Regions from separate parts of the Pseudoalteromonas sp. SANK 73390 genome, predicted to be linked through region 3. Evidence: predicted binding sites of a transcription regulator. Region 3 holds the regulator's gene; each other region holds the start of a gene.
The links. The regulator sigma-54, encoded in region 3, starts transcription at its own class of promoters, with help from an activator protein. The targets are predictions, from matches to a motif close to GTTGGCACGNNNNTNGNNT.

Region 1 (4,963 bases), on a different contig from region 3:
ATTGTTGGGTTAATGTACTGCCACCTTGCACGGTGCGGCCAGCTTTTAGGTTAGTGTATAAGGCCCGTAAAATAGACCAGCCAGAAACTCCGTGATGATTGTAGAACTCTCTATCTTCAACTACCAGAAGTGCTTGTTTTAGCATATTTGGGAACTTATCTAGCGGTAAAAACTCTCTATCTTGTTTTGACTCGTTGCCAATTCGTGCTATTTGAACAGGCTCCAAACGTGCTTGCTCAATACGTCTGCCACTGTTATCAACAATACTCGCTAAGCGCTTCCCTGCAAAATTTAAGGTAAATATTTGCCCTGACTGCGCGCCATTATAAAACTCAAATGCCCGGCGATGTATTTTAATAGTGCGCCCTTGCAGCACATACTGCCCCGTGCGGCTAATATGATTCACTTGAGAATAGTTAAGACGTTTAAGCTCCCACAGCACCTCTTTTTCTGATAAAAACTGTTCGGGATAAAAATTCATAGCACGCGCGTAAACTTGTACTGGCAGCTGCCACTTACTGCCTTCAAACTGGCGAGTGATTTTTGCGTCAAGGTAAATCACATAAAAACTTACGATAACCAAAAGAGCTAAACACCCTTTATAAAAAAGTCGCCAACAAGCTTGCAGTACACGTTGTTTAAATGCCCCAAAACGAGATTGTGGCACAGCCTTTTTAGCCTTATTATTTTTAGCTGAACTACTTTTTGTACGAGACGTTTTAGGCGAGGTACGAGTGGGCTTTTTCTGTGTTTTGATTGTGTCGTTATTGTTTTTATCTACCATGCCACTGTTTACAAACTTCTAAGTTAAATATGCCAGAGCATAGAGTACCTTAGATTAACTAAGCCTGAAAGAGAGTGCGGGCCAAATCGGCCCGCTCAACAACCACTATTAGAGACAATGTACTCATCAACTATTGGCTACGTACCGAAACAAACTCAGGATAAGCATCTATCCCACAGTCATGCTGGTCCATACCGCTAATTTCTTCTTCTGCACCAACACGAATGCCCACAGTTTTCTTAAGTAACGCCCAAACCAAGTAAGACGCAACAAATACGAACCCAAGGATACATGCAAGACCAATAAACTGATTCACAAAGGTCGCATCAGTATTTGATAACGGCACTAGCATAACACCTAACATTCCACAGGTGCCGTGCACTGAAATAGCCCCAACAGGGTCATCTATTTTAGCTTTGTCTAAAAATACAATACTAAATACCACCAAAGAGCCTCCTAACGCACCCAATAAACAGGCCATTAAAGGCGTTGGTGACGCAGGTTCTGCCGTTATCACAACCAACCCTGCTAATGCGCCATTTAATATCATGGTTAAATCAGCTTTACCCCACAAAGCTTTACATACTAACAATGCCGCTATTGCACCCGTTGCGGCTGCAGCATTGGTATTAAGTAAAATTTGGCTAACTGCTACAGCGTTTGATTTATCGGCTAAAAATAACTGCGAGCCACCATTAAAACCAAACCACCCCATCCAAAGTATAAACGTACCGAGTGTTGCCAATGGCATGTTCGAGCCTGGAATTGGATATATTTCACCATTTTTTACCATACTTTCCTTTTCGAGCGCCTAACAGAATAACCCCAGCTAGTGCTGCTGCTGCACCTGCACCATGCACAATTGCTGAGCCTGCAAAATCCACAAAACCTAATGCAGATAAAAAGCCACCTCCCCATGTCCAATAACCTTCAACAGGATATATAAAGCCAGTTAAAACCACAGTAAAAGCTAAAAATGCCCATAATTTCATACGCTCAGCTACAGCACCAGATACAATTGACATGGCCGTGGCGACAAACACCACTTGGAAAAAAAAGTCTGACTCTAACGCGTGATCCGCATCCGCAGTAGGTGATCCAATTAATGCACCAAAGCTGGGCACTATGCCTCCTTCGGTATTTCCCACATACATGATGTTGTAGCCCACTAACAAGAACATCGTACATGCTATCGCATATAAGGTTATGTTCTTTGTTAAAATTTCGGTGGTGTTTTTGGAACGGACTAAGCCTGCCTCTAGCATGGCAAACCCAGCTGCCATCCACATCACTAGCACGCCAGAAATTAAAAAGTAAAAAGTGTTGAGAGAGAATTTGAGTTCTATTATTGCGTTTTCCATTACATTGGCCCCTTAAATCGCTTCTTCATCTAATTCGCCGGTACGGATCCGCACGATTTGGTCTAAGTCATACACAAAAATTTTGCCATCACCAATTTTACCCGTACTGGCAGCTTTGGTTAGCGTGTCCACAACGCGCTGTGTATTCTCACTGCGTGTTGCGATTTCTAATTTTATTTTTGGAATAAAATCAACTTGATACTCAGCTCCACGGTATAACTCAGTGTGACCTCGTTGACGGCCGAAACCTTTCACATCAACCACAGTCATGCCTTCAACACCCAAATCAGCTAACGCTTCTCGAACTTCATCCAATTTAAATGGTTTTATTATTGCACTTATCATTTTCATTGTTGGCCCCCTTAGGACAGGTTTATCCTGTTAGTTACCCTAATCCAACCTTCGTGCCATAAAATTAAACAAAGTAATTTCATAATGTTACAAAATAAGAACTTAATAAAAAAAACATAAACGCACCACTTGAGTGCATTTATATTCACACTGTTCATAGATGGTGCAACTACTCTAGCACTGCCTTTTTTTACATCAACTACTTGCTTCAAAGTGTTGATATGCGCCAATTATCCCGCTATTTTTGGTATTTGACTCATACCCTTTGAAAGTTGTGCAAAAAACAACTGTAATGTTATAAATTTATTCATTGGGGAAAATCATGAGCCTAAGTAAGTTGCTGACAGTTTGTGTTATTGCAATTAGCCTTAACAGCACAGCAGCGGAACATAGCCGCACCATCGATATTGACAGTAAGGTGGTTAGTAATCATCGTGCGACCATCAACGGCGAACGTATCAACTACAGTGTGACATCTGGCACCCAACCAGTTTGGAATGAAGAGGGTGAATCAACTGCAACGCTATACTACAACTACTATAAAAAAGATAAAGTAGATGATATCAGTAAGCGCCCACTATTAATTTCATTTAACGGTGGACCGGGCTCTGCTTCAGTTTGGATGCATATTGCCTACACAGGACCTCGTATCTTAAAAATAGATGACGAAGGTTACCCTATGCAGCCTTATGGGATGAAAGATAACCCACACTCAGTGCTTGACGTTGCCGATATTGTCTTTGTAAACCCAGTAAAAACGGGCTATTCACGCATTTTACCTAATAAAGACGGGAAAATGCCCAGTGCAGATGAACAAAAGGCGCAGTTTTTTGGTGTGAATGCCGATATAAAATACCTAGCTGATTGGATTAATACCTTCATTACTCGCAATAACCGCTCGTTATCACCTAAGTTTTTAATTGGTGAAAGCTATGGCACAGTACGCGTTTCAGGGCTTGCTAAAGAATTACAACAAGCACATTGGTGGTTTTTAAACGGTGTTGTTTTGGTATCCCCTACTGATATTGGTATCAAACGCGATGGCCCGGTCAAAGCCGCAAACCGTCTACCCTACTTTGCAGCAACTGCGTGGCATCACAAAGCACTACCAACGCAATTACAGCAAAAAGACCTAAACGAAGTACTCGCTGAAGTAGAAGCTTTTACAATTAACCAATACTTACCTGCATTGGCTAAAGGCGCATTCATTTCGCCAAGCGAGCAGCAAGAGATTGCACAGCGAGTTGCACATTATAGTGGCCTGTCTAAAGCATTTGTTATGCGCAGTAATTTAGATGTCAGTAATAATGCATTTTGGAAAGAGCTACTTCGCGATAAAGGCTATATTTTAGGCCGATTAGATTCTCGCTATCTAGGTATCGACAGAAAAGAGACCGGCGATAAACCTGATTATTACCCTGAATTAAGTGCTTGGTTGCATGCATTTACACCTGCTATTAATCATTACCTTCGTGAAGAATTAAATTACAAAACAGATATACAATACAAAATGCTCGCTAATGTATACCCTTGGGATCGCAGTAAAAACAACACTGGTGAACAATTACGTGAAGCGATGGCTGAAAACCCCTATTTAAACGTACTGGTACAAGCCGGCTACTATGATGGTGCAACCAACTACTTTGATGCTAAATATACTATGTGGCAATTGGACCCAAGTGGCAAAATGCGTGACCGTTTAAGCTTCAAAGGGTATCGCTCTGGTCATATGATGTATCTGCGTAAAGAAGACCTAAAGACCTCAAATGATGATTTACGCGAATTTATTAAAGCATCGTTAAAAAGCCAAACACAATCAGCAAAATATTAATCACCTTCAGATTTAGTGCCAATAGCGACGCTATTGGCACTAAAGCATCTATACACATTGTGACTTAGCAAATGCCTTGGTAGTATCGCCCTTTTAACATCTTTAGGGGCGTAAAGATGCAAGGCACTTTAAGCAAGCTAAAAGCACAGCTTACCCAACCAATTCAATATCAATTACCCATTGGCAACGAACTTGTGGATTTGAATAACTACATGGGTAAACAAATCACACTAACTCACACTGGCAATATTTTCTGTTGTAACTGTGGCAAAAAAACCAAAAAAGTTATTCTCAAGGACATTGCTTTGTTTGTATGCGAAAGCTTGCAAGCTGCGATATGTGTATTATGAAGCCAGAGACTTGCCATTTTGACAAAGGCACTTGCCGTGAACCTCAGTGGGGGGAAGAGAATTGTATGATCCCCCACTATGTTTATTTAGCAAACACGTCAGGTTTGAAGGTAGGTATTACACGTCATACACAAATTCCAACTCGATGGATAGATCAAGGTGCTACCCAAGCATTGCCTATTTTTAAAGTACAAACTCGATTGCAATCAGGTTTAGTTGAAGTAGCACTGGCACAATTTATCGCAGATAAAACCAACTGGCGCAATATGCTCAAAGGTGTGGCAAG
Region 2 (4,963 bases), on a different contig from region 3:
TAAGGATAACAGCACTATCAAACCCCCAGAGAAGCTGGCTTTTACTTGTCAAATAAAGGAAATGCTACCTGTATCTTTTCATATTGTCTGTAAATTACTGGACGAGGAAATTTTAAGGCTTTTTAGTTTTTTAAAAGCAAGAGTGCAGGGTTGCGCTTTGATTGTTTTAAGGGGTTATTGAGGTTTATTTTTCAAAATTTTGATGTGATATATCTGAATATATCCGATGACCATTTTCACGACATGCCATTGGCTGAGAAGCTGCAACGTAAAGCATTTGTAATAAGCAATATACAGAATACGTATAATCTATGGCTTCCTATGTTGGTGTTATACTACTTTGTTTGAGTACGTAAAAGTCGCTTTACCAAAAAAAGCCCGCATAGCGGGCTTGAGAACACATATGATTTAACTGCGTAATTAAACGCTGTAGTACATTTCAAACTCAATTGGATGAGTTGTCATGTTCAGTTTTTCCACTTCTTGTGACTTAAGTGAGATATAAGCATCGATTAAGTCGTCAGTGAATACGCCACCTTGAATTAAAAATTCACGGTCAGCATCAAGACATGCCAATGCTTCGTCTAGTGATGCTGCAACAGTTGGGATCTCAGCTGCTTCTTCAGCTGGAAGGTCGTATAAATCTTTATCCATTGCATCGCCAGGGTGGATCTTGTTCTTAATACCGTCAAGGCCCGCCATTAACATTGCTGAGAATGCAAGGTAAGGGTTAGCAGTTGGATCAGGGAAGCGAACTTCAATGCGACGCCCTTTTTCAGATGGAACCACTGGAATACGGATTGATGCAGAACGGTTACGTGCAGAGTAAGCAAGCATAACAGGTGCTTCAAAACCAGGTACTAAACGCTTGTACGAGTTAGTTGATGCGTTAGCAAATGCATTAATAGCTTTAGCGTGCTTGATGATACCACCAATATAGTAAAGCGCCTCTTCAGAAAGACCGCCGTACTTGTCGCCCGCGAAGATGTTTTTACCATCTTTACCAAGTGATTGGTGGCAATGCATACCTGATCCGTTGTCACCCACTACTGGCTTAGGCATGAAAGTCGCCGTTTTGCCGTAAAGGTGTGCCATATTGTGGATAACGTATTTCATTTCTTGGATTTCGTCAGCTTTTAACACCATGGTATTAAAGCGAGTCGCAATCTCATTTTGACCTGCAGTGGCAACTTCATGGTGATGTGCTTCTACTACTTGCCCCATTTCTTCAAGTACCAAGCAGGTTGCTGAGCGCCAATCTTGTGATGAGTCTACTGGTGCAACTGGGAAGTATCCGCCTTTCACGCCTGGACGGTGACCGGTGTTACCGCCTTCGTAATCTTTGTCTGAGTTCCAAGATGCCTCTTGTGCGTCGATTTTGTACATAGAGCCAGACATGTCAGTTTTGTACTTCACGTCATCAAATAAGAAAAACTCTGGTTCTGGGCCAAATAAAACTGTATCTGCGATACCTGTTGAACGCATATATTCTTCAGCGCGTTTTGCTACAGAGCGAGGATCACGTTCGTAACCTTGTAATGTTGAAGGCTCAACAACGTCACAACGTACAATGAGAGTTGTCTCTTCAGCGAATGGGTCTAATTTAGCTGATGCTGCATCAGGCATTAATACCATGTCAGACTCGTTAATGCCTTTCCAACCTGCAATTGAAGAACCATCAAACATTTTACCGTCTTCAAAAAAGTCTTCATCGGCTTGGTGATGAGGAATAGATACGTGTTGCTCTTTACCTTTTGTATCTGTAAAGCGTAAATCTACAAATTTAACGTCATGTTCTTTAATAAAATCTAAAACCGATTGTGACATGTGTCCTCCAACTCGTTGGTTTTTTTATGCTTGCTGCATTAACTTAATGCGATTGCGCTTTTTTAAGCTTAATATGTGCCAGTTTTATCAAGTTAATGATTGTAGACGGTTTTTTATATTTTTCCATGGTGTGAACATACATTTTGCACCAACTTGGTGCTAGGGTGCATTGCTTTGGTGCGTTTAATATTGGCGCTAGGTGCATGTATTTTTAATCACTTAATACTCTTAATAGTACGCTTTTTCTGCAAAAAAAGGTTGTAAATCATTGCTGTCATCACAAAGTAACAAAATTTATGCTGGATAAACTTTCTTCTATCGTCGGAATAAGGGATAATGTGCGCCCTTTAAATCCTATAATGGGACATCTCTGGCGCGCCGGACCCTTCATTTTAAAATGAAGCGAAACCGCGTAGATCGACTAGGATCACTGAGATTCAACTTCTTTGAGTAAGAATATGAACATCGAAAAGTTAAGAAATATCGCGATTATCGCACACGTTGACCACGGTAAAACAACCCTAGTTGATAAGTTGCTAGAGCAATCAGGCACACTAGAAACACGCGGCGGCAATGAAGAGCGTGTAATGGATTCAAATGATATCGAGAAAGAACGTGGTATCACAATCCTAGCTAAAAATACGGCAATTGGCTGGAATGATTACCATATCAATATCGTAGACACTCCTGGACACGCTGATTTCGGTGGTGAAGTAGAACGTGTTCTTTCAATGGTTGATTCTGTATTATTACTCGTTGATGCACAAGAAGGCCCGATGCCACAAACGCGTTTCGTAACGCAAAAAGCATTTGCATTAGGTCTTAAGCCAATTGTTGTTATTAACAAAATCGATAAGCCAGGTGCGCGTCCTGATTGGGTTATGGACCAAGTATTCGATTTATTCGATAACTTAGGTGCATCTGATGACCAGTTGGATTTCCAAGTTATTTATGCATCAGCAATCAACGGCTGGGCTACACTAGATTTAGACAGCCCTTCAGACAACATGCAACCTATGTTTGAAGCAATTGTTGATCAAGTAGCAGCACCAGATGCAGACGCTGATGGTGGACTGCAAATGCAGATATCACAGCTTGATTACAACTCATATATTGGTGTTATCGGTGTTGGCCGTATCAAGCGTGGTACAGTTAAATTAAACCAACAAGTAACAATCGTTGGTGCAGATGGTAATAAACGCAACGGTAAAGTAGGTCAGGTGCTAACTTATTTAGGCCTTGACCGTCACGAAGCTCAAGAGGCATCGGCTGGTGATATCATCGCAATCACGGGATTAGGCGAGTTAAAAATCTCTGATACTATCTGTGATGTGAATACAGTAGAAGCACTACCTGCATTATCTGTAGATGAACCAACAGTAACAATGACGTTCTCTGTAAATACTTCACCATTTGCAGGTCAAGAAGGTAAATTCGTAACGTCACGTAACATTCTTGAGCGTTTAGAAAACGAATTAGTTCATAACGTAGCACTTCGTGTAGAAGAAACTGACAATCCAGATAGCTTCCGTGTATCAGGTCGTGGTGAATTGCATTTAGGTATTTTGATTGAGAATATGCGTCGTGAAGGTTACGAGCTTGCTGTATCACGTCCAGAAGTAATTCTACGTGAAGTAGACGGTCAATTAGAAGAACCGTTTGAAACAGTGACTGTTGACGTTCAAGAAGAGCATCAAGGTTCTATCATGGAGCAACTTGGCTTGCGTAAAGCTGAAATGACAGACATGGCACCAGATGGTAAAGGCCGTGTACGGTTAGACTTTATGATGCCAAGCCGTGGCTTAATCGGTTTCCAAACTGATTTCATGACGCTAACGTCTGGTTCTGGTTTGATGTACCACACTTTTGACCATTATGGTCCTCACAAAGGTGGTTCAATCGGCAAGCGTAAGAACGGTGTCTTGATTGCAAATGCAACGGGTAAAGCATTAACTAACGCACTCTTTAACTTACAAGAGCGTGGTAAGCTATTTATTGGCCACGGTGTTGAAGTGTACGAAGGTATGGTTATCGGTATTCACAGCCGTGATAATGACTTGACGGTTAACGCGCTTAAAGGTAAGCAGTTAACGAACGTACGTGCATCAGGTACTGATGAAGCACAAACACTTGTGCCACCTATCAGAATGTCACTTGAGCAAGCACTAGAGTTCATCGATGATGACGAGTTAGTAGAAGTAACACCTGTGAATATTCGTATTCGTAAGAAGTTACTAACGGAAAGTGAGCGTAAGCGTGCAAGCCGTCAATCGAAAGATTAATTTGATTATATATTGATAAAAACGCCGCGACTAAGCGGCGTTTTTTATTTTAAAATAAACCATAACTCTCGGTTTCTTCTGGTTCATAACCTTGTAAATGTTCAGGCCTAAAAATAGCACTGGGGTCAATGAGTACTGTGTGTGTGTCGCCCCGCTTAATTAACCCTTGCATCATTTTTTTTGTCTGAGGGTCAATGTCAAAGCCGATGTTGGTTATTTCACTGAGCGATTTTATTTCGCTTTCTTCACAGTGCATATTATCTTCAACTTGATCGACTAATAAGCCAATATGCGGCTTATGTCCGTCTTGTGTGGTAAATACAATAATGGGCTTGTGGTCTAGACTTATTTGTTCCTGAGCGGATTCAAATAGACGCATAAGCTTTAAAAACGTTGTGGCTTTTTCTTTATCTAACATTGATAAAGCTTGCTGTTTTTTATCATCGGCACATAAACTGAGCAATGTATCAGCAAGGGCATGCAAACGGTTATGAGGCTCTTCAAAGCGGCTTAATATGGCTTTGAGATCGTCGTTTTCGGTTTTAAAGTTGTAAAACCATTGGCCAAATTCACATTGTTTTGGGTCTCTGGCTTTGTCAAAGTCGTGCCCATGTACCACGCTTTTTTCTAGTGCCTGTAACCAGCTACGGTGCTCATCTTCGCGAGCCCTTAATAATTCAACCAGTGCATTATTTATATCGTAGGATGATTGGTTATTTAAAATGATGCCAAGATCGAATATTGGTGTAGGTGTGCCCATGTAGTCCTTTACCCCCAAAAAGCTCGGGTTGCCATTAGGCAGTGACGTTAAATTTCCTTCGTAACGCTCTGTGAGCAGAATATCTAAAATCTTT
Region 3 (4,963 bases):
TTAACTGGTTGGTCTAAGCCTGTTAAGGGTTTTAGCTCAGGTTCCCAATGTGGGTTGGGTAAAAAGCGCGCGTCAAAGACATAATCAGCTTCTTTGGGTATGCCATGTTTAAACCCAAAAGATTGGAAAGTAACGATTAGTTGCTTATCTTTTTTTCCTAAAATACGCTCACGAATGGTTTCAGCCAACTGGTGTACGCTTAAATCAGTTGTGTCTATGAGCACATCGGCACGTGTAGTTAGCACATCTAGCAGTCGTTTTTCTTCTTGTATTGCTAAATCTAGGGGTAAGTCATTCACTGATAATGGATGCAAACGACGCGTTTCAGAAAAGCGTCGTATGAGCGTATTATCATCGCTGTCTAGATAGAACAGCATTGGGTTAGCAAAACCTGGCAAATATTCTAAAATATCATTAAAGTCTTGTTGCTCTTTTGGCAGATTTCTTACATCAATGCTTACAGCGATTTTATCGTAGTTATCAGAGACACTACGTACTAAGGACGGTAATAAATTGACTGGGATATTATCAACGCAATAATACCCTAAATCTTCTAATACACGAAGTGCAACTGACTTGCCTGAACCAGAGCGACCGCTGATGATGATTAATTCCATTATGCTTCTCTTAATAACCTAGTCTGCTGAGGCAATAATGGCATAAAGTTCCTCGTCATTGCTAGCGTTCCTTAGCTGTTTACAAAATTCTTTATTGTTTAGCTGCTGAGCTATCGATGACAAAGTTTTTAAATGTTGTTCGTTATCGCCATCAGGCACAATTAAAGCAAGAAATATATCAACAGGCCGATTATCAATGGCATCAAATTCAACCCCTTGTTGATTGACTAATAGTAAAGCTGTCACGACTTCAAGACCTATTATCCGACCATGGGGCAGGGCAATCCCTTTACCTATACCTGTACTGCCGAGTTTCTCCCGGGCCATTAATGCGCTAAGGATATCGTGCTGATTTAAATTGGGTAGCTGTTCGTGCGCTAACTCGCTAATGTATTCGAGTATACGTTTTTTGCTATTAAAAAGGACCGCAGCTTTGCTACAGTCCTTATTGATTATCGAGCTTAATTTCATAATTAATGTCGAATTAGCTTCTCTTTGTGCTTAATTACCTGACGATCTAGCTTATTAATTAGGCCGTCGATCGCAGCATACATGTCCTGATGTTCTGTCGAGGCAAAAAGCTCTCCGCCATTAACGTGCAATGTCGCCTCTGCTTTTTGTACTAGCTTTTCAACATCTAAGATCACATGTACATTGTTTATATGATCAAAATGCCTTTCTAACTTTGCAAACTTGTTGTTGACATAGTCTCTTAATGCATCGGTTATTTCTACATGACGACCAGTTAAATTTAGTTGCATAAGCATTTTCCTTCTTAGGTAATACGCCTAAATCAAGCTTTTACGCTGATTTGACGGTGGAATGGCTAACGACTCCCGATATTTTGCTATGGTGCGTCGGGCCACCTTAATTCCTTGCTCCGCTAATATATCTGCTATTTTACTGTCGCTTAATGGCTTAGCAGTATTTTCTGCAGCAATTAGCTTTTTGATTAGTGCTCTGATTGCTGTGGACGAGCACTCACCTCCATTTTCAGTACTAACATGACTTGAGAAGAAATACTTCAACTCAAAAATGCCTCTAGGTGTGTGCATATATTTTTGTGTGGTCACTCGTGAAATGGTGGACTCGTGCATTTCAACCATTTCTGCAACATCATTTAACACCATGGGTCTCATTGCCTCAGGGCCATGTTCAAAGAATGCCTGTTGTTGTTGGACAATGCAATTAGTAACTTTCATTAATGTTTCATTTCTGCTTTCTAAGCTTTTAATAAACCACTTTGCTTCTTGTAAATGAGAGCGAATGAATTGACTATCTGTGCTGGATTTCACTGAGCGAGACATTGCAGCATATTGATTGTTAACACGAATTTTAGGCATGCACTCCGGATTTAGCTCAACTACCCAGCGGCCTTTTATCTTCTTAACTGATACATCAGGAATGACATATTCAGACTCTTCACGAATAATGCTTGCCGCAGGTTTTGGGTTAAGAGTGTGAATTAATGTTACGATCTCCTTGAGCTCAGTCTCTTTGAGCTTGGTTTTTTTCATCAAGGTCCGATAGTCGCGACTTGCAAGTAGCTCAATGTGCTCATTGAGGATCATTTTAGTTTCGCTCAACCAAGGAGTTGTATGCGGGTCAAATTGATTGAGCTGAATACACAAGCACTCTTGTAGTGAGCGAGCGCCAATGCCAATAGGATCAAAAAGTTGAATTCGTTTTAATACGGCTTCTACTTCATCTAATTCAATATGTTCGCCACTGTTGCCATCATTCAAGCTCTCTAAGAGATCTTCGGTACTTAAGGTGAATGTACCGTTTTCGTCTATGGCTTCTACAATAGCGACTGCGATGCCGCGATCTGTTGGGCTAAAAGGCGTTAATTCGAGCTGCCACATTAAATATTCATGAAGCGTTTCCGTCGTCTCACCTTGATAAATAGTCTCGTCTTCAGGCATGGGTCCACTACTGGCAGCAGGAGCTGCACTCATGTACTCATCCCATGTCACATCCATAGCGAGGTCGTCGCTCACGGTCTCTTTACTTAGTGCGGCATCCGAATCTATTTCGTAGTCACTTACAGGCTCGATATCTTGACTGTCTAAATGCGTGTCCTCTTGGTTTTCATCTTTACCATTTTTATCTTGGGCACTGTTTTGCGCATCAGATTCTGGCTCTGACTCATCTACTTCAAGAAGCGGGTTGCTATCAAGAGCTTCTTGGATCTCTTGCTGTAGATCCAACGTGCTTAGTTGCAGCAAGCGAATAGCCTGCTGTAACTGTGGTGTCATGGTAAGTTGCTGCCCCATGCGCAGCTGTAACGATTGCCTCATCTACCTTTAACAATCCTTCTGGTTTTCTATTATTATTGTGACTAAACGTACATTAACTATAGCTTGAATTGTTCACCTAGGTAGACATCTCTGACAGTTTGATCTGCTAAAACATGTTCAGGAGTACCAGAGGCGATTAATTCACCATGTGAGACAATATAAGCTTTTTCACATACATCAAGAGTTTCACGAACATTGTGATCGGTGATTAACACACCAATACCTCTATTTTTTAAATGTTCGATAATTTTCTTTATATCTAACACTGAAATGGGATCAACACCAGCAAAAGGCTCATCTAAAAGGATAAATTTAGGATTTGCGGCTAAAGCGCGAGCAATTTCTACTCTTCTGCGTTCTCCGCCTGACAGTGCCATACCTAAGCTATCGCGAATGTGTTGAATGTTAAACTCATCCAGTAGTTCATTTAAAATTTGCTCACGGGCTATCTTATTCAGTGAGTTGCGAGTTTCCAAAATCGCCATTAAATTTTGATATACCGTGAGCTTTCTAAAAATTGATGACTCTTGAGGTAAATAGCCAATGCCTAAACGTGCTCGGTTATGCATTGGCAATAGTGTAATGTCATGATCGTTGATGCACACGGTGCCATTATCGCTTGGCACGAGACCTACAATCATGTAAAAGCTGGTGGTTTTTCCTGCTCCATTGGGACCAAGAAGGCCAACAATACTACCTGCTTCAACACTAAGGCTGACGTTTTTAACAACTTGTCGGTCTTTGTAACTTTTTGCCAGAGCAGTTGCTGTTAATACACTCATATTTAATTACCTTGACCCGCTTTTTTAGGTGTTTTTTCTGGTACGAGTATGGTGTGTACGCGCGCGTTATCTTGCTCACCTCTTTCGGCACTTATCAGTTGTTTATCCATATCGTAGGTAATAGACTGAGCTTGAATAATTTGCCCAGCTTGATTAATCGAGGCATCCCCTTTAATCACTAAAGTACGATTAGCAACATCATAGCGAATTTCTTGTGCGCTGGCAGTTAACTTGGTACCGTCAGCTTGTTGTTCTGAAAACTGAGCTGGAGAGCCTGTAGCAACTAACAGTTGTTTGTTGTCCCCAAGCTCTTCGCGCCGGTGAACTTCAAGTCTATCAGCATTAATTTTACGTTTGCCGTGAATGATCTCTACGTTTTTTTCAAATATACCAATATTGGTCTTGAGCTGAGCCTGTTGCTTGCCTGCTTTGATAGAAACTTCATTTGCAAAGTCGTTTTGTTTTGCGATGCTTGGTTGGCAAAATAACAATCCAACAAGCATAGCGGTAATACATAGTTTATTGGTCATAATAAATAGTTCGAGTATGGTTTATAAGTTCAATGATATCCGTGTTTAAATCAGCATAAAGCCCTTTGCCGTTAATTTTTAAACTAGGGCCTGTAATCTCTACAGGCCTTTCAGATTGCATCAGTCGTTCGTCTATTTCAACGCGTATATTGTCTGCTTTAATTAAAGTGATCATTGCGCCTGTAGTTAAGTTTTTGGCTTCAACATCACCTTCTAGCATCAATGTATTGTTTTCATATAAAGTTGCTTCTTGTGAAGAAATTAACCAATTTTGAGGGCCGTTATACAGTGTAAATACAGGCATAGTAAAATGGCTAAAGCCTAATTCTTGATAAAGCTCCATTTTATCCGCAGTAACTGTGTAGCTGCGAACACCTGTCTCATTATAAGACGTTTGTTCTAGCGCAGTTGCAATATAATCAGGTTTGGCAATAACATCACTTTGAGTGTCTGTTTTTGGTGTTGTTTGCGTCAAATAGGGGTACCACAGCCATACCATCACTGCGATAAAAACTAAAAATAGCACAACACGGTTACCACTCATCTTATATTTCTCAGTATTGAGTGAATATTATTGGCACAGTTTGTTACGTTAATAATTTTATCACTTACCAAAATAGGGGGAGTTGAATGAATTACCCATGAATGGATTTGCTGTTCATTTTTGATGTATTCCACAGCAGTCATTTACAGTACTCCGGCTCTTAATAAGTCTTGAGTATTAAGTGCACCAA

Region 1: the regulator sigma-54 is predicted to act here: its motif matches at 2,539-2,557, upstream of SANK73390_RS14900 (P-II family nitrogen regulator).
Region 2: the regulator sigma-54 is predicted to act here: its motif matches at 1,892-1,910, upstream of glnA (glutamate--ammonia ligase).

The regions. Positions count from the first base shown of each region.
Region 1 covers NZ_ARPN01000109.1:207,147-212,109, reverse strand. The annotation lists gene mrcB (penicillin-binding protein 1B) at 1-784, opposite strand, end outside; partial or broken gene SANK73390_RS14905 (ammonium transporter) at 915-2,145, opposite strand; gene SANK73390_RS14900 (P-II family nitrogen regulator) at 2,158-2,496, opposite strand; gene SANK73390_RS14895 (S10 family peptidase) at 2,819-4,327, shown strand; partial or broken gene SANK73390_RS14890 (DUF2797 domain-containing protein) at 4,444-4,963, shown strand, end outside.
Region 2 covers NZ_ARPN01000128.1:59,116-64,078, reverse strand. The annotation lists gene glnA (glutamate--ammonia ligase) at 421-1,827, opposite strand; gene typA (translational GTPase TypA) at 2,286-4,109, shown strand; gene SANK73390_RS17850 (CZB domain-containing protein) at 4,159-4,963, opposite strand, start outside.
Region 3 covers NZ_ARPN01000055.1:70,941-75,903, forward strand. The annotation lists gene rapZ (RNase adapter RapZ) at 1-617, opposite strand, end outside; gene ptsN (PTS IIA-like nitrogen regulatory protein PtsN) at 636-1,088, opposite strand; gene hpf (ribosome hibernation promoting factor) at 1,091-1,378, opposite strand; gene SANK73390_RS07970 (RNA polymerase factor sigma-54) at 1,406-2,917, opposite strand; gene lptB (LPS export ABC transporter ATP-binding protein) at 2,974-3,699, opposite strand; gene lptA (lipopolysaccharide transport periplasmic protein LptA) at 3,702-4,229, opposite strand; gene lptC (LPS export ABC transporter periplasmic protein LptC) at 4,219-4,773, opposite strand; gene SANK73390_RS07990 (KpsF/GutQ family sugar-phosphate isomerase) at 4,917-4,963, opposite strand, start outside.